One region of the Clostridium paraputrificum AGR2156 genome, then DNA from elsewhere that is predicted to be linked to it. Evidence: a T-box and tRNA genes for the amino acid it is inferred to sense, from the RefSeq annotation. Region 1 holds a T-box; the other holds one or more tRNA genes.

Evidence for each region. The T-box of region 1 lies ahead of serS (serine--tRNA ligase). A T-box ahead of a tRNA ligase gene usually reads a tRNA of that ligase, here a tRNA-Ser.
Region 2: it encodes a tRNA-Ser, which carries the amino acid that the T-box ahead of serS (serine--tRNA ligase) is inferred to sense. The anticodon was not compared.

The regions. Positions count from the first base shown of each region.
Region 1 is NZ_AUJC01000009.1:190,547-196,607, reverse strand. It holds rRNA gene rrf (5S ribosomal RNA) at 87-203, shown strand; tRNA gene G594_RS0111080 (tRNA-Ile) at 211-287, shown strand; tRNA gene G594_RS0111075 (tRNA-Ala) at 292-367, shown strand; gene G594_RS0111070 (HD domain-containing protein) at 588-1,088, shown strand; gene G594_RS0111065 (transcription repressor NadR) at 1,104-1,616, shown strand; gene G594_RS0111060 (NAD(P)/FAD-dependent oxidoreductase) at 1,636-3,030, shown strand; gene G594_RS0111055 (DUF1667 domain-containing protein) at 3,040-3,270, shown strand; T-box leader at 3,329-3,521, shown strand; gene serS (serine--tRNA ligase) at 3,580-4,857, shown strand; tRNA gene G594_RS0111045 (tRNA-Ser) at 5,075-5,165, shown strand; gene G594_RS0111040 (HAD-IIB family hydrolase) at 5,204-6,013, opposite strand.
Region 2 is NZ_AUJC01000016.1:13,156-27,203, reverse strand. It holds gene G594_RS0113745 (HlyC/CorC family transporter) at 1-1,176, shown strand, start outside; gene G594_RS0113740 (nucleoside deaminase) at 1,230-1,691, shown strand; gene lgt (prolipoprotein diacylglyceryl transferase) at 1,695-2,462, shown strand; tRNA gene G594_RS0113730 (tRNA-Ser) at 2,603-2,692, shown strand; RNA gene ffs (signal recognition particle sRNA large type) at 2,696-2,959, shown strand; gene G594_RS0113720 (dihydrofolate reductase) at 3,112-3,603, opposite strand; gene G594_RS0113715 (thymidylate synthase) at 3,603-4,394, opposite strand; gene dnaX (DNA polymerase III subunit gamma/tau) at 4,519-6,156, shown strand; gene G594_RS0113705 (YbaB/EbfC family nucleoid-associated protein) at 6,223-6,567, shown strand; gene recR (recombination mediator RecR) at 6,635-7,231, shown strand; gene G594_RS0113695 (DUF2508 family protein) at 7,442-7,720, shown strand; gene G594_RS0113690 (pro-sigmaK processing inhibitor BofA family protein) at 7,740-8,015, shown strand; gene G594_RS0113685 (ABC transporter ATP-binding protein) at 8,398-9,312, shown strand; gene G594_RS0113680 (ABC transporter permease) at 9,312-10,538, shown strand; gene G594_RS0113675 (hypothetical protein) at 10,691-10,876, shown strand; gene G594_RS0113670 (pyridoxal-phosphate-dependent aminotransferase family protein) at 11,097-12,170, shown strand; gene G594_RS0113665 (D-2-hydroxyacid dehydrogenase) at 12,248-13,156, shown strand; gene G594_RS0113660 (DUF1015 domain-containing protein) at 13,178-14,048, shown strand, end outside.

The DNA of each region.
Region 1 (6,061 bases):
AATGATTATGTGCAATTTTCAGAGAACAACTCTGAAAATATGTTGACAAAATAAAATATAGTTTGTATAATTTATTTTGTAATGAATCTGGTGATGATGGCATAGAGGAAACACTCCTTCCCATACCGAACAGGAAAGTTAAGCTCTATAGCGCCGATGGTACTGCATGGGAGACTGTGTGGGAGAGTAGGATGTTGCCAGGTAACAACTGGATCTTTAGCTCAGTTGGTTAGAGCAACCGGCTCATAACCGGTAGGTCCGGGGTTCGAGTCCCTGAAGGTCCACCATTTTGGGGGTATAGCTCAGTTGGGAGAGCACCTGCCTTGCACGCAGGGGGTCAAGAGTTCGAATCTCTTTATCTCCACCATAAAAGGAATTACTAAAAGTAATTCCTTTTTTTTGTATAAAAAAGTATGATGAAAAAATCACTTCTGAATCTACAATTTTCATAAAAGAGCTATTATTTAAGTTTTAATTAAATAATAGTCTTTTTATTTATATATGAAATATTGTGAGAGAATTGATAGTAGATATTGATAGTGATAATATTAATACGTACACAAGTTTAAATGAGAGGTATAATTATTATGTTATATAGAGTAAAACAATTTATATGGGCTATTACGGCACCATTTATACCTATTAATGAAGAGATATTAAATAAATATTTAAATAAAGAAGAAAAAATTTTATTTGATAAGTTATGTACATCAGATAAGCATCACTCTATAAGAGTTTGTAAAGATGCATTAAATATATATTCAAATAAAACTAATATAGATGAAAGGAAACTGGCTAAGATAGCTTTGCTACATGATATAGGAAAGAGTGAGCATAAATTGAATGTAATTGAAAAATCAGCTTTAGTTGTTTTAGATAGGTTTATGAATGGAAAGTTTATTAAATATAGTAATAATAAAAAGGTAGATTTATATTATAATCATCCTAAAAAGTCTATTAATATGTTAAAAAAATCAAATGGAGTATATGATAAAGAATTTTTGGAAGCTATAGAAAAACATCATTATAAAAATATAGGATCTAATATTTATTTAAAAATTATAAAAGAGTGCGATGATAATAATTAAGGTAGGGGGATTTAGATGAATTCTAATGAGAGACGAAAAGACATTATGAAAATGTTACTTAATTTAAGGGAACCAGTTAAAGGAAGTAATTTAGCAAAAAAATATAATGTAACAAGGCAAATAATTGTTAAAGATATAGCTTTATTAAGAGCAAGAGGAGAAAATATTATAGCAACCCCAGATGGATATATGGTAGGTGGAGATAAAGTTAATAAGATTACTGTCATAGTTGCTGTTAATCATAAAGAAGATGACTTAGAGCATGAATTGGGGGCTATAGTAAAGTATGGAGGGGTTGTGGAAGATGTTATTGTAGAACACCCTTTATATGGAGAAATAAAAGGAATGTTAATGATAAAAAATTTAAATGATTTAGAGAGTTTTATAAAAAAATATAATAATAGTAGTGCAAAGATGTTATCTATGTTGACAAATGGAATACATCTACATACTATATCTGCTGATACACAGGATAATATAAATTTAATATTAGATGAACTAAATAAAAGAGGTTTTTTAATTAAGTAGGGTGGAGGAATAATATTTAATGGATTATGATGTATTAATTTTAGGTGGTGGAATATTAGGATGTTCTGTTGCTTATGAAATGTCAAAGTACAATTTGAATATTGCATTAATAGAAAAAGATTATGATATAGTTGATGATATATCCTTTGTGAATACATCAGTAGTTTATGATGGTTCAGAGACATCAAATGAGTTAATGTCATCTCTTGAGAAAAATGGGAGTAAGTTAATCGAAGAGGCATGTTCTAAATTTAATGTTGCCTATAAGAAGGTAGGAGCTTTAAGGATAGTATCTGATGAAAAAGGTATAGATGATTTAATTAATATGTATGATAGAGCTAAAAAAAGAGGTATAGAAAACGTGCATTTAATCGAGAGTTCAGATGTATATGATATAGAACCTAATATAAAGTATGATGTAAAAAAATCATTATACTCAGAAAATGTAGCGATAATAGCCCCTTATGATTTAGCTATAGCATATGGAGAGGTAGCAGCAGATAATGGAGTAAACTTTAGGTTTGAGGAAGAGGTATTAGATATACAGAGCATATCAAAAGGATTTAAGGTAACTACAAATAAAAATAAATTTACATGTAAAGCTGTAATTAATACTATTCCAGATAAGAAATATATGATAGATGGTGAAGAAATTGATAGGCACGAAATAATGAATAACACAACTTATTTAGTAGTAGATGGTGATGATGGGAATTATCTAAATAAAGTCATTATTAATACAATAGATGAAGATAAATTTGTTTTAAATATACCTAATTTATCTAACGGATATATTATTGGAATTAAAAGTTCTCATCAATTAACTGTAGAAGAGGGAATAAAATATGCTAATAAGGTATTTCCAGAGGTTAAAATAAATAATATAAGTAATATATTTAACGAAGAGTGCAATAAAAACTTAATGTATATTGATGATAGTAAAATTGATATGGGTTATATAAGTATAACAGGAACTCACTATGGGAAAATTACAATTGCACCTGCTATAGCTAAAACAATGAGCTATACTATAGCAAATAATATGAAAGCTACTTATAAAAAGAACTTTGTTGATAAGAGAAGAGAAGTATATAGATTTAGGGAAATGAATAAAAGTCAAAGGAATGAAATAATTTCATTAGATAAGAGATACGGAAATATAGTATGTATTTGTAATCAGGTATCTGAGGGAGAAATAGTTGATTGTATAAGAAGGCCATTGGGGGCAAGAACTATAGAAGGAATAAAGAGAAGAACTGGCGCAGGTCTTGGAAGTTGCTATGGTTCATATTGTGATAGAAAAATATTGAATATTTTAGCAAGGGAAATGAATAAAAGGCCTAGTGATATAGTAGAAGATTCAAAGAATTCTCAATTATGGCCTAGTAGAATTAAAGAATTTAAAGGTGTTTAGGGAGATAATATGAAAGAAACATTTACGAGTATAGTAAGGATAAAGGGCGACGAAAAAAATCGTGTTATATCTGTAAAAAGCAATAAAGAAGTTGATAGAAGTGATTTTGTTGAATTTTCTAAGGTACTAAGTAGAATATATGTTGGAAGTTCAACTAAAGCTGGTGATATTATATGCAAAAATATACTTAATACAGGTATAGATATAATTTGTACAAAGAATATAGATAATAATGTTTAGTAAAATATTGACAAGAAACAACGACTTATAATATAGTAATGATATATTATAATTTAATATTAAACCTGTGAAGAGGCTAGTAATAATAATTACAATTTTAGAGAGTCAGTGGATGGTGTAAACTGATATTTAGTTATTATGAATCCACCTTGGAGGGACTGTGATGAGCAGTACGGGAAACCGTTAAATTATTTAAGTGGATAGATTTTTCTATCAATTAGGGTGGCAACGCGGAGTCTTTCGTCCCTTTTCAAGGGATGAATAGACTCTTTTTTATATGTAAATTAATATGTAGGAGGAATTTGATAAATGTTAGAATTAAAATTTGTAAGAGAGAATCCTGAAGTTGTAAAAAAGAATATTCAAAATAAGTTTCAAGATAGTAAGCTTCCATTAGTAGATGAAGTTATAGCTTTAGATATCGAAAATAGAAAGACAAAAACAGAGGCTGATGAATTAAGAGCATCAAGAAATAAGATATCAAAGCAAATTGGTGCTTTAATGGGGCAAGGTAAGAAAGAAGAAGCTGAAGAAATAAAGAAGCAAGTTACAGCTCAATCTGAGCGTTTAGCACAATTAGAAGAAAAAGAATCAGAATTAGATAAGAAGATTACTGATATTATGATGGTTTTACCTAATATAATTGACCCAACTGTTCCAATAGGAAAAGATGATAGCGAAAATGTTGAGTTAGAGATTTTTGGAGATCCAGTTGTACCTGAATTTGAAATTCCATATCATACAGATATAATTGAAAAGTTAAACGGAATAGATTTAGATAGTGCAAGAAAGGTTGCTGGAAATGGATTCTACTACCTTATGGGAAATATAGCTAGACTTCATTCAGCTATTATTTCATATGCAAGAGACTTCATGATAGATAGAGGATTCACATACTGCATACCTCCATTCATGATAAGAAGTAATGTAGTTACTGGAGTAATGAGCTTTGCTGAAATGGATGCAATGATGTATAAAATTGAAGGTGAAGATTTATATTTAATAGGTACAAGTGAACATTCAATGATTGGTAAATACATAGATACAATATTACCAGAGGAATCATTACCTCAAACTTTAACTAGCTATTCACCTTGCTTTAGAAAAGAAAAGGGAGCTCATGGAATAGAAGAAAGAGGTATATATAGAATTCATCAGTTTGAAAAACAAGAAATGATAGTTGTATGTCATCCAGATGAAAGTAAGATGTGGTTTGATAAGTTATGGAAGAATACTGTTGATTTATTTAGAACTTTAGATATACCAGTAAGAACTTTAGAATGTTGTTCAGGAGATCTAGCAGACCTAAAAGTTAAATCTATAGATGTGGAGGCTTGGTCACCAAGACAAAAGAAGTACTTTGAAGTTGGAAGTTGTTCTAACTTAGGAGATGCACAAGCTCGTAGATTAAAGATACGTGTAAATGGTAAGGATGGTAAGTACTTCGCTCATACATTAAATAATACTGTAGTTGCACCACCTAGAATGTTAATAGCATTCTTAGAAAATAATTTAAATGAAGATGGATCAGTAAATATTCCAAAAGCATTACAGCCATATATGGGTGGGATGAGTGTTATAAAGTAATTATTTAGGCTAGTTATCAATTGATGACTAGCTTTCTTTTATTGAATAATAAAATAGGGTATTGATATAAATAATTGAAGTATATTGTGATATGAAAAACATGAAGAGACGTGAGAAATAGAAGAATTTAATCACATTATTTTATATTTTAAATAAAAAAAGTGAAATTTTTATTGACATACTATATAAAAACTTGGTATAATACAATTCGTGATATGGAGAGATGGTCGAGTTGGTTTAAGGCACCGGTCTTGAAAACCGGCGTACCTTCACGGGTACCCAGGGTTCGAATCCCTGTCTCTCCGCCACAAAAAAACTCAACAAATTGTTGAGTTTTTTTTTATTTCTAAATACAGTTGTGAATGAACTTTGCAACAGAGTTATCTGTGTTTTTGCCAATTATTTTAGTTGAAATATCTTTTAGATCTTGTACAGCATTTCCAACAGCATAACATTCGTCAGATATATTAAACATAGGAATATCATTTAAATTATCACCAAAGGTTATTAAATTTTCAAAGTTATATCTATTTTTTATCATGCTAATAGCATTTGCTTTTGAAGACTTTATGTCATATATCTCTAGATTAATTATATCCTTATTATAGGTATCTCTATATTTAACAATATATAAGTCACTAAGTAATTTTAATTTTTCATATAGTGTGATAATTTTATCTTCATAGTCCATGATTGTAAAATATAAAACATCAAAGTTTGGATTTAATTCTCCCTGGATGAAGGTTTTATATTTAGTTGCTTTTCTTGAATTATAAAATTCTAACTGGTAAGGATGTACAAGTTTATCATAATATACGTAAAGGTGATTATTATTAATAGTATAAATAAAAGCATTAATATTAAAAGATTTTATTAGTCGATATACTTCTAATCCTTTTTCCTTTGGTAGAGAAGTGAAGTTTAAATATTTATTATTCTTTATATCATATATTGCTGCACCGTTCATAGTTATTATGGGAAGCTTTATATTAATATCTTTTAGTATATTAACAATAGTGGCTGGAGTTCTTGCGGTTGCAATAGTAAAATTAATACCACTTTCTATTGATTTATTTAATAAAATAGCACTTTCTTTAGATACCTCAGCAGAATTATTCAATAAAGTACCATCTAAGTCTGAAACAAATAAAGTCATACTTTACCTCCTAATATAAGATACTTTATTATATAATATAAATTAATT
Region 2 (14,048 bases), on a different contig from region 1:
GAGACAGCACTTATGTCTTTAAGTAAGATAAGAATTAGGCATATGGTAGATGAAAATGTAAAAGGCGCAAAGCTTGTGGAAAATTTAATTGAAGACCCAAACAAGCTTCTGGGAGCAATACTTATAGGAAACAATATAGTTAATATAGGAGCATCATCATTAGCTACTTCATTAGCTTTAAAGTTATTTGGAGGTAGTGATAAGGCTGTTACTGTAGTAACCTTAGTTATGACTATATTAATACTTATATTTGGTGAAATAACACCTAAATCAATTGCAAAACAAAAGTCAGAAAACGTATCATTATTTGTTAGTAAGCCTATTAAACTAGTGGTATCTGTTTTTAGACCGCTTGTTAGTGTATTTACTGGAATCTCATCTATATTTATTAGGCTTCTTGGAGGAAATCCTAAAGCGTCTGAGCCATTTATAACGCAGGAAGAATTAAAGACAATGGTTGGTGTAAGCGAAGAAGAAGGCGTTCTTGAAGATGTAGAAAAAGAAATGATATTTAATGTTTTTGATTTTGCAGATATGCAAGTTGAAGATATAATGGTTCAAAGAGTTGATATAACTGCTATAGATGTTGAATCAACATATAAAGAAGTTTTGGAAATAATAAAAATGGAACAATTTTCTAGAATTCCTGTTTATAAGGAAACTATTGATAATATTATAGGAATACTTAATGTTAAAGATTTGATAATAGCAGATATAAATGAAGAAGATTTTAAGGTTACAGATTATACAAGAGAGCCTTTCTATACATTTGAATTTAAGAAAATAACAGAAGTATTTAAGGAAATGAAAAAGAGTAAAAACCACATGTCTATAGTTTTAGATGAGTATGGTGGAACTGTTGGAATAATAACTATCGAAGATTTAATTGAAGAAATAGTTGGTGAAATAGAAGACGAGTATGACGATGAAGATGAAATGATTGAGGTAGTAAAAGAAGACGAATATATAGTAGACGGAAGTGCTAGACTTAATGATATAAGTGATCTTATAGGAGTAAGTATGGAGTCTGAGGAGTTAGATTCTGTAGGTGGATTAGTAATAGGAGAACTTGGAAGAATACCTGAAGAAAAAGAAGAGGTTCTTATTAATAACATCAGATTCGTTGTGGAAGAAGTAGATAAAAATAGGATTAAGAAAGTTAGAATATTTACTTAATGTATAGAGGAGGTTATTTAACTTCCTCTATAGTTATATAGGAGAAATAGTTTATGGACTTTATGAAGTATGCTTTAATAGAAGCTGAAAAGGCTATGGAGGCAGAAGAGATACCAGTTGGTGCTATAGTTGTGAAAGATGGCATTATTATAGGAAGAGGTTATAATCAAAAAGAAAAAAAGAGTAATCCTACTGAACATGCTGAGATTATAGCAATAAGAGAGGCTTGCAGTAACATTGGAGATTGGAGATTAAATGGATGTGAAATGTATGTTACATTAGAACCTTGTCCAATGTGTGCAGGAGCTATTTTGCAAAGTAGAATATCAAGGTTATATATAGGTACATTTAATAAAGATATGGGTGCTTGTGGTTCTGTAGTTAATTTAGTAGACAATAGAAGGTTAAATTCCTTTGTTAATGTTATATGGACTTATGATGAACGATGTAGTGATATATTAAAAAATTTTTTTCATTTAAAGAGGAATGGAATTTTACAGAAGAGGAGATTATAGTTTATGAACAACCCAATTGCATTTGAGTTATTTGGATTAGAAGTAAGGTGGTATGGATTATTAATAGGATTAGGAGTAATGGTTGCTTTAGCATTAGCTTATTTTAACTGTAAAAAGAAAAATTTAAGTTTTGATTTATTAACAGATGGATTTTTAATTGCATTTCCTTGTGCAATTATTGGAGCAAGATTATATTATGTAGCTTTTGAATTTGATAGGTATAGAAACAATCTTATAGATATATTTAATATAAGACAAGGTGGCTTGGCTATTCATGGTGGACTTATAGGAGCTTTTTTAGCTGCATATATTTTTGCAAAAGTGAAGAAGATAAATTTATTAGAGTATATGGATGTTGTAGCTCCATCTTTAATTTTAGCTCAAGCTATAGGAAGATGGGGAAATTTCATGAATTCAGAAGCTCATGGTGGCTCTGTATCTGCTGAATTTATAAGTCGTTTTCCTAAGTTTATACAAGATGGAATGTATATAAGAGGAAATTATTATCATCCAACTTTCTTATATGAATCAATATGGAATTTATTAGTTTGCGGAATTTTAATATTTATTTTGTATAAGAAAAAAGAAGGAACCGATGGAATTGTTATTTCTAGTTATATAGGATTGTATTCTTTAGGAAGATTCTTTATTGAAGGATTAAGAACAGATAGCTTAATGTTCTTTGGATTAAGAATAGCTCAGATAGTAAGTATATTAGGAATAGTTATAAGTATATTTTTATTAGTATATATTTATAGAAAGAAGAAGTAAAATTGAGGACTGTAGCAAATTGCATAGTATATTCAATTTGTGAATAATTCTTTTATAAAATTTTAAGGAAGAAATATTCTATTGAATTAGAATTATATCTATGATATTATAAGGAAGTATTAAAAACAATAGTATATCTTGGAGAGATGTCCGAGTGGTCGAAGGAGCACGCCTGGAACGCGTGTATAGGGGAAACTCTATCGTGGGTTCAAATCCCACTCTCTCCGCCAATGCCGTGCTAGATGGGGAGTTAGCGGTGCCTTGTAACCTGCAATCCGCTATAGCAGGATTGAATTCCCTAGGGAGGCTATAATGAGTATGGTCTGCCCTATGTAAGTGGTGTTGATAGTCGGGTCCCACGCAATGGAACCCATGAACCTCGTCAGGTCCGGAAGGAAGCAGCGATAAGTGGTCACTTTCGTGTGCCGTGGATTAATCTGGCTTGAGCTAACTGCATAGGTAACGCGTATGATTTATAATCGAACTAGGGTGCACGGTTTTATTATGTACACCTTTCTTAAAATAAAGGAAAGGCTTTTTTTATGATATACAAGAAATATTTAGGTTACTCTTCAATAGGATTAACAATATAGGACAATAGGATAAGAAAGAGAGGGAATTTAAGCTTTGTTTAAAATCCCTCTTTTTCTTATTGTCTATCTAAATTAATATATTCAAATTCTATTCCGTTTTTAGGATCTTTCTTTTCACCAGAAGAATAGGTGATTTTCCACTTACTAAAGTCTATATCAGGGAAATAAGTATCTCCTGAAAAACTTCTTTTAATTTTTGTAAGATATAACTTGCTACAATAAGGAAAAGTTGTATTGTATATTTCTCCTCCACCAATTACGAAGGCATTTTCACTATTATTTGCATATTCATTTATAACATCTTGAATATTATGTACTATTTCAACTTGATTAGAATCAACTTTATAATTTTCATCTCTAGTTATAACTATATGTTTTCTACCAGGAAGAACTCCAGGTAATGATTCAAAGGTTTTTCTACCCATTATTAGGGTATTATCCATGGTTATTTCTTTAAATCTTTTTAAGTCTTCAGATAAATGCCATAGTAGTTTGTTGTCTCCACCTATTAAGTTGTTTTCTGCTATAGCAACAATAATTGAAAGCATTAAACAGACACCTCCATTTTAATTGCAGGATGATATTCATAGTCTATTAATTTAATATCATCAATTGTAAATTCATAAAAGTCTTTTATTTCAGGGTTTAACCATAATTTAGGAGCAGAATATGCATCATTTGCTCTAGTAATTTGTACTTCTATACCCTCAATTTGGTTTTCGTATATATGAGCATTATTAATTACATGAGTAAATAAGCCAGGCTTTAATCCTGTAACTTGTGCTAGCATATGAGTTAGAACTGAAAATTGAGCACTGTTAAAAGGAACTCCTAAAGGCATATCACCGGATCTTTGAATTAACATACAGTTTAGGTGACCGTCAGTAACATCCCACATAGTTAAGAAACAGCAAGGAGCAAGGCTCATCTCAGGAAGGTCTTCCCAGTTCCAAAGATTCAACATCATTCTTCTATCTTGAGGATTGTTCTTTAATGCTTCTATTAGATTATCTATTTGGTGAAATTTTTTTACTTGGTATCCATAGGCTTTACCGATAGTACCATCTTCACCTTCCCATTCATTCCAAATCTTAACGTTCATTTGTCTTAAATCTTCAACTACATTAGATTGCTTTTGATAAATCCAAAGCATTTCTTTAACGGCTGTTTTAAAAGCAACAAACTTAGTTGTTAGGATAGGAAACTCTTTTTGAAGATTAAATTGCATTATTTGATGTGGCAACTTATACGTAGGCATTCCAGTTCTATTATTATCATAATACCCATTATCTAGAATGTCTTTTACTATAGATAAATATTTTTCATCGTAAAGACTCATAATTAACCTCCCTAAAAATAGTATCTAAACTATTTTAACATATTAAATAATTATTTACTAATATGTTCTGCAGTAGTGTATAATAAGAAATGTAGGATTTAACAAGAGTAGAGAGGTGAAGACCTTGGCATATACAGCCTTATATAGAGAATGGAGACCTAAAAATTTTGAAGATGTAGTAGGTCAAGAACACATAACAACTACATTAAAAAATCAAATACAAAATGATAGAATTGCTCATGCTTATCTTTTTTGTGGAACTAGAGGAACAGGAAAAACTTCTACTGCAAAAGTTATGGCAAAGGCTTTAAATTGTCTTAATCCTGTGAATGGAGAACCTTGCAATGAATGTGAAATGTGCAAGAAGATAAATGAGGGATTAGCGATAGATGTCACAGAATTAGATGCTGCTTCTAATAATGGAGTAGATAAGATTAGAGATATAATTGATGATGCGAAATATCCTCCACAAGAAGCTAGATTTAAAGTATATATAATGGACGAGGTTCATATGTTATCTATGGGAGCAGTAAATGCTTTCCTAAAAACACTAGAAGAACCACCAGCTAACGTAATATTTATTTTGGCAACTACTGACCCTCAAAAGTTACCTATAACTATACTTTCTAGATGTCAAAGATTTGACTTTAAGAGAATTAGTAAGTCAGATATTTCAGATAGATTAAGAAAAATAGTAGGTGCTCAGGGAGTTTTAGCAGATGAAAAAAGTTTGGAGCTTATTTCCAGAGTTTCTGATGGTGCTATGAGAGATGCATTAAGTATATTGGATCAAGCAATTGCAATGGGGGATGGTTCTGTTAATTACGATAGCGTAGTTGGAATGCTTGGATTAGTAACTAATGAATACTTGTTTAATATAACTTCAGCAATAATAGAAAGAAACATACAAAAAGCAATGAACATTATTGAAGAAGTAGTTTATGCAGGTAAGGATATAAATTTATTTATTAAGGATTTAACAGGACATTTTAGAAATTTATTAATGGCAAAAGTAACTAATAATCCTGAAGAAGTGTTAGATATGTCTATGGAAAATATAAATCTTATAAAAGAGCAAGGCTCTAGAATAAGAGTAGAAGAAATAATGAGAGATATTAGAATACTTCAAGAGGCAGAGGGTAATGCTAAGATTAGTAAACAAGCAAGACTATATTTAGAATTAGCTACAATAAAAATGTGTAAAATTGAATATGATACATCTAGTGAAGTAATTCTTGCTAGAATAAATAGATTAGAAGAAGTAATAAAGAGTGGAAAGATACAAGTGGCTCAAGCACAACAAGGTAGCAATCAGGATGATGAAGTATCTAATGTGCAAAAAAGAGTTGCAACACAAGATGTAATTAACAAAGAACAAGCAGTAACAGAAACTCCTGTTATTGAAGTGAATACTAATGCAACAACGTCTATTGGAGATATACAAAGAGCATGGCATGATATATTAGAAGCTTTAAAAGCTAGAAGAGCTATGGTTATATATGCCTCATTAATGACAGGAAGACCTGTAGCCTGTAATAATGGGATTGTTTTAATAAAATATGAAGAAGAGTATGCATTTAATAAAATAAGGTTAGAAAAACCTGATAACATAAAGGTTATTAATGAAGTAGTTTCAGAAGTAATGAGAGAGAGATTAAAGGTTAGATTTACTGTTGAAACTAAAGAAGAAGCAGAAAGAAACCCTGAAGAAGTTCTTTTACAGGCATTAGGAGAATCTGCATTAGAAATAATAGATGAATAAAAGATAGAATTGAATTAAAAAATACTATATAATATAAAATATATATTTTGTAAGGAGGAATTGATTATGGCAAGAGGTGGATTTCCAGGTGGCTTCGGCGGAGGAAATATTAATAACTTAATGAAGCAAGCTCAAGCAATGCAAAAGCAAATGGAAGAAATGCAAAAAGAAGTTGAAGCTGCTGAATTTGAAGCTTCAGTTGGTGGAGGAGCTATTTCAGTTCGTGTAAATGGAAAGAAAGAAGTTTTAGGAATTAACATAAAACCAGAAGTAGTAGATCCAGATGATGTGGAAATGTTAGAAGATTTAGTACTTAGTGCTGTAAATGAAGCTTTAAGAAAAGCTGATGAAGAAACAGCTAATAAGATGGGTAAATTAACAGGTGGTTTAAAGATGCCTGGTTTATTCTAGGAAATTATTTAAGGCATACAGGTATAAATTATTCCTGTATGCCTTTTTACTGAAAGGAATGAGAGAGATGGATTTTTATCCAGTAGCTATAGAAAAACTAATAGAAGAATTTGCAAAGTTACCCAGTATAGGACAAAAGACAGCTCAAAGACTAGCTCTACATGTATTAAATTTACCTGAAGATGAGGTTAAAGAATTTGCAGGAGCGTTAGTTAAGGCGAGAGGAACTATAAAATACTGTTCGGTTTGTGGGAACTTTACTGATAGTGACCCATGTGCAATATGTTCAAATCCTAATAGAGATAAGGGCGTAATTTGTGTAGTAGAGCAACCTAAAGATATTATGACCATGGAAAAGGTAAAGGAATTTAATGGGCTTTATCACGTTCTGCACGGAAATATTTCTCCTATGCAAGGAAGAGGTCCACAAGATATTAGAATAAGAGAATTAGTATCTAGAATGAGAGAAGACATAAAAGAAGTTATAGTTGCAACTAATCCCAATATTGAGGGAGAGGCAACAGCTATGTACATATCTAAGATCTTAAAACCTCTAGATGTTAAGGTAACAAGAATTGCAGCTGGAATTCCAGTAGGTGGAGATTTAGAGTATGCAGATGAAGTAACTCTATCTAAAGCCTTAGAAGGTAGAACTGAAATATAATGTGGAAATAAAAAGGAGGGCCACAATTTACATTGGGCCCCTTAATAGATAGATGGGAGTTTTAGAAGTTTTGTTTGATAATGAGTGAAAAGCTTCTTATAGAATTAATATATGGGATATAGTGAAATGTGTTCCAAATTTTTTTGAGTACTTGTATACTACCTCTAAAAAATGGAAATAATCTAGATAAATAAGTTTGGAGGGGTAGTTGTGAATAAAAAGAATATAATTCAATATATTACAGGTATTAAGGAAAATGAAAATGAAGGATTAGATATTGTAGATGCAATTGAAGATGCCAAGGCAGAACTTGAAGCAGCAAGAAGCACATTCGATAATGTACAGGACTCAAAATTAATTGAACTTGCTATCTATGCTGAAGAAGTTGCATTAAAAAGATATGAATATTTGCTTTCTTTGGCGAAAGAAAGAGATATTAGAGTAAGTAATGAATATATATTAGATAGGTGCATAAGAATGGCAGAGTAAAGTAAATGGGGGGATTTTAATGGAAGAATTAACACAGTTAGTAACTATGAATCCAATAATATTTGGTATAGTAGGGCTAGTTATATTATTTATTATTTTAAAGTTATTTAAGTGGCCTTTAAAGATGCTTCTTAATGGTGTATTTGGTGTTATTTTATTATACTTAGTTAATTTTATAGGTGGACAAGTTGGATATCCAAATCTTATTGGAGTCAACTGGATAACAGCTCTTGTAGCAGGATTTTTAGGAATACCAGGGGTAGCTGTTTTAGTAATATTTAAATTGTTTATGTAGTTTTGAGCTCACTTAATAGGTGAGCTTTTTTATTCTTTAGAAAATTATAGATTCAATTAAGTTGTGGGTAGCTTCAACAATTTAGTAATACATTAGTTCATTTCTTCATAAAGAATAAAAAAATAAAATATATGCCCTTGCAAGATTTTCCTCAGGCAAGCTTCGGAAACTCTAATGAGTAAGTTCTATTTACCAAATTTAAATTTGGAATATCACGTATGCAGATGGGCGAAAAAAATCGACGGCTCCACAGTCGCCTTGGCGATTTTTTATATAAATAATATAATTTAAGAATATGTTAAGAAAAAACTAAGGTTTTAGATTGTTTATTTTTAAGTATTGTTGTTTATCATTAGGATATAGAATTTTAGGAGGAGAACATATGAAAGTTTTAGAAGTAAAAGGGGTAAAGAAAAAACTTGGCAAAAGAGAAATTATTAAAGGTTTAGATTTATCTGTAAATGAAGGAGAAATTTTTGGTTTCTTAGGACCAAACGGTGCAGGTAAAACAACAACTATAAGAATGCTTGTTGGATTAATATCTCCAAATGAAGGGGAAATAGTAGTATGTGGTAAAAGTGTTTTATCAGAAAAAGAGCAAGCGCTTAAAAATGTTGGTGCAGTTGTAGAAAATCCGGAACTTTATAAATATCTTTCTGGTAGAGAAAATCTTATGCAAATAGCAAGGATAAGAAAAGTATCTAAAGAAGAAGTAGAAGAATTAATAGATTTAGTTGGTCTTAAAGATAGAATAGATGATAAAGTAAGAAAGTATTCTTTAGGAATGAAACAAAGACTTGGATTAGCTACTGCATTAATAGGAAATCCTAAGTTATTGATTTTAGATGAGCCTACAAACGGGTTAGACCCTTCAGGAATTATAGATTTTAGAGATGTTGTAAAGAAGGCAGCAAGAGAAAGAGGAATGGCTGTATTTATTTCTTCCCATATATTAAGTGAGGTTCAAAATCTTTGTGATAGAGTTGCATTTATAAATAATGGAGTTATTAAGTCTGTAGAAGATATTCATGATAATAGCATGGAAACTGAATTGGATAGTCTAACATTAGTTGTTTCAAGCAATAAGGAACAAGCTGTAAAAGTATTGAAAGACATTGGGTTCGTAAATTCATCAACAGTTATAGATGAGGAAATTCATATAATAGTTGAAACAGGAAAAACAACGGAATTATTAAAAGTATTATTAAAGAATAATGTGTTAGTTGAAGAAATTTATAAGAATAGAAAAGGACTTGAACAAAGATATATGGAGCTTGTTGAAGGAGGGATAAGATAATGATATTTACATTAATAAAAAATGAATTAATTAAGATATCTAAAAGATCTAAAACATGGATTGTATTTGCATTGTTTGCTATTTGTGTAGTTGGAATTGGAATTATAAGTAATATAGATGCAAAAAATATAGCTTACAATAATACTCCAGAGGGTAGAATAGAATCTTTAAATAGCTCTATCCAATATGCTGAAGATCATTTAAAAGAGTTAGAGACATACAAGGATAAGTGGGCAGAGGAAGCAATAGAGGAGCAAAAGCAATATATAATTAGCTTAAAGGAAGAGATTAAGCTTCAAGAGGAAAGAAAGAAGAATCCTGATGACCCTAATTTGTGGAGAAAAACATTAGAACAAGAAAAGAAAAATATTCAAGAAGTTTTAGATGATACAAGTTATCCAGATAGATATAAGACACATGAGAAACAAAGACTGGCAGAAATAAATTCATATTTAGATGCTGGGGTAAAACCAGTAGAAGAGTGGGAGTTCTATCCTACAAATGTTGGAATGCAATTTATGCAAGTTGTAGGTTTAATAATATTAGCAGCAGGTATTGCTGTGTTTATGAGTGATATTGTTTCAGGTGAATCTACACCAGCTACATTAAAGTTTTTATTAGTTCAACCAATTTCAAGAGCAAAGGTTATTTTGTCTAAGTTTATTGCAGTTATTATTACAGTTGTAGCTATGATAGCTGGATTAGAAGTTGCTGCCTATGGAGTGATAGGAGCATTTACTGGATTTGATGCTGCTAAAATGCCTAAATTAATAGGCATGAGATTCCAATGGGATTATAGTGAAGTAGAAAAGTATGGAGCACCTCAATTAACACAAGTTGATGGTAGTGGAATATTATCAACAAGAGGAGATGCATTATTCCAAGGGTTTGCATTACAAATATTATTTATAATTGCATGCTGTGCTCTTATATTTATGATATCTACATTAGTTAAGAGTAGTATGATTAGTATGGCTATTTCAGTATTAGTCTGTGTAGCTAGTACTATGATTTGTATGATGTCCCCTTCTGTAGCATCTAAGTTTGGACATTTAATATTCTTAAACTATGGAAATACAGTTAGTGTTATAGATGGTAGTATATCTCAGATGTTTAATAATCCTAACTTCAGCATAGGCTTTGGAGTTGCCTTAATGGTTGGAACTATTGTTGTTTGTTATACAATATCCACTATTATATTTAAAAAGAAAGATATTCTAGCATAGGTAAAAATAAAGCTTCGCAAATGCGAAGCTTTATTTTTATTAATACTCTATATAAATATTATCCTTACTACCCCTTATTACAATTATTACTTCTTTTACTTCTATTATTATGTTAATCTATATTATATTGAAAGGTTTAAGGAGATGATTTTATGCCAGCCGGTACTGGAGTTAATTGTGGAGAATGCCCCGAAAAGAAGAATGGGAATTGTAATGGCGATGATACAAGATGCCTTTGCTATAAATGTCCTAGAAAGTTATCTCAATGTATGTGCGTAAAGTATTGTAGAGAAACTGAATCAGTTTTATATTTTGATGAAAATGAAAACCACTGGTAAAGATACTAGTGGTTTTTAGTTTTGTAGGTAGTAAATATAAGTAATTCATAAATAAATCTTAAAAATAAAAATATTTAAAAAAAGTATACCCAATTTCATAATAATGGTATATAATATACATTACAAGAACACTTGTATTTCATACAAATACATATGGGGCTTTTTAATTAGAAATTCAAGTGAAGCAATAAGTATATAGATAATTAGGGGGATGTTAAACATGCATAAGAAATTATTTATTCCTGGACCGGTAGAAGTACGTCCAGAAGTATTAGCCAAAATGGCTGAACCAATGATAGGTCATAGAAGTAAGGATGCTTCAGCATTACAAAGAAGAATAAGTGATAATATGAGAAAGATATTTTTCACAGAAAGTGAAATTCTTATTTCAACTACTTCTGGTAGTGGACTTATGGAGGGTGCTATAAGATGCTGTACAGCAAAAAAAGCAGCAGTATTTTCAGTAGGTGCTTTTGGTAAGAGATGGTACGAGATGGCAGTTTCAAATAATGTACAAGCAGATCTTTATGAAGTAGAAATGGGTAAGGCTGTTGATCCAGAAGAGGTTGATAAGGCACTTGCCACAGGAGAGTATGATTTAGTAGCAGTTACTCATAATGAAACATCTACAGGTATAATGAATCCAATTGAAGAAATAGGAGAGATAGTAAAAAAATATCCTGAAGTTGTGTTTATAGTAGATATGGTTAGTTCTGCAGCAGGAAGTAAGGTAGAAGTAGACAAGTGTGGCATAGATATTTGTATTACTTCAACTCAAAAGTGTATTGGATTGCCTCCAGGAATGTCAATTTGTACATTCTCTGAGAAAGCAAGAAAGAGAGCTGAACAAGTTCCTAACAGAGGATATTATTTAGATTTACTTCAATTATATAAATATATTCAAAAGAAGGATTACCAATATCCATCAACTCCTTCACTTTCTCATATGTTTGCTTTAGATTATCAACTAGATTATATCTTAAATGAGGAAGGTCTTGAAAATAGATTTGCAAGACATAAGGAAATGGCAAAAATAGTTAGAGATTGGGCAGAAAAGAATTTTGAATTATATTCAGATAAGAATCATTTATCAAATACAGTTACTAATGTTAAGAATACAAAGAATATAGATGTATCAGCATTAAACAAAGCACTTGGGGAAAGAGGTTTCCAAATTTCTAATGGATATGGAAGCTTAAAAGATAAGACTTTTAGAATAGCTCATATGGCAGATTGCAAAGTTGAAGATTTAAAAGAATTATTAAAGAATATTGATGAAATTTTAGGCTTATAAAACTTTGAGAGTTTAGAGTATTATCTAAACTCTTCAAAATTATATGGTAATAAGCAAAGATTAAGGGGGAATATATTATGATTAAGGTGTTAACAAACGACGGGTTAGAAGCTGCTGCTATAGAGAGTTTAAAAGCAGCTGGGGCAGAAGTAGTTAATGAGCATATAGAAGCAGATAAATTAGGAGAAGCATTAAAGGATTTTGATGCACTTGTTGTAAGGTCAGCTACTAAGGTTACAGCTGATGTATTAGATAAAGCTGAAGGCGGAAAATTAAAATTAGTAGTTAGAGCAGGTGTTGGTGTTGATAACATTGATATAAAACATGCTCATGATAAAGGTGTTACAGTAAAAAATACTCCTAATGCAAGTTCAGATTCTGTTGCAGAACTAGTATTAGCTCATATGTTTACAGTTGCAAGATTTTTAAATAATTCAAATGTAACAATGAGAGATGGACAATGGAATAAGAAGAAATATAAAGGGATAGAAATTGCAGGTAAAACCTTAGGGGTTATAGGAATGGGCAGAATAGGTAGATCTTTAGCTAAAAAGGCTACAGCTCTTGGAATGACTGTAATATATAATGATATATTTGGAAAACAAGATAACTTAGAATATGAGTTCTGTGATATTGAAGATTTATTAAAGAAATCTGACTTTATATCATTGCATGTTCCGTATGACAAAGAAAAAGGTTCAATAATAGGTAAAAAAGAGTTCGAATTAATGAAAGATAGAGCCTATCTAATAAATTGTGCTAGAGGAAATGTTGTTGACGAAGATGCTTTATTAGATGCATTAAACAGCGGAAAGGTAGCTGGAGCAGGTATAGATGTATTTGCTAAAGAACCTACAGCAAATGAAGCTTTAGTTAATCATCCTAATGTAAGTGTAACACCTCACATAGGAGCTTCAACTGAAGAGGCACAAATAAGAATTGGTGATGAGGTAGCATCAACTATAAAAGAATTCTTTAATTTATAAAATATTAGGGGGTAAAAGGAAGTGGCTATAGTTAAGGCGTTTAAAGGTATAAGACCAATTGAAGAATTGGCCTCAAAGATAGCAGCATTGCCATATGATGTTATGAGTAGTGAAGAGGCTAGAGATATGGCTATAGATAATCCATACTCATTTCTTCATATTGATAGGGCAGAAATAGACTTAGACCCTTCTGTAGATATACACGATAAAAAGGTTTATGAGAAAGCTAGAGAAAATCTAGACAAAATGATTGAAGATGGTCAATTTATTCAAGATGAGAAACCTTGCCTTTATATTTACAGACAGATAATGAACGGAAGATCTCAAACTGGATTAGTATTTTGTGCATCTATAGATGATTATCTTAATAATGTTATAAAAAAACATGAATATACAAGGGCTGATAAAGAATTAGACAGAATAAATCATGTTGATTATTGCGATGCGAATACAGGTCCAATATTTTTAACTTATAGAGAAGATGAGGTTACTTCTGAGGTTATTAAAGAATGGACTAAGGAAGGAACTAAAAGAAAACCAGTATATGACTTCATTTCAGAAGATGGAATAGGTCATCAAGTATGGGTTATAGATAATGAAATAATAGTAGAAGAAATAATAGCGTTATTTAAGGAAATAGAAAATCTTTATATTGCAGATGGTCATCATAGATCAGCATCTGCAGTTAAGGTTGGATTAAAAAGAAGAGAAGAAAATCCTGACTATACTGGGGAAGAAGAGTTTAATTATTTCTTAGCAGTAGCATTTCCGGATAATGATTTAATGGTTATGGATTATAACAGAGTAGTTAAAGATTTAAATGGATTATCTACTGATGAATTCTTTGAGAAGTTAAAAGATAACTTTATAATTACTGAATCTAAAGAAAATG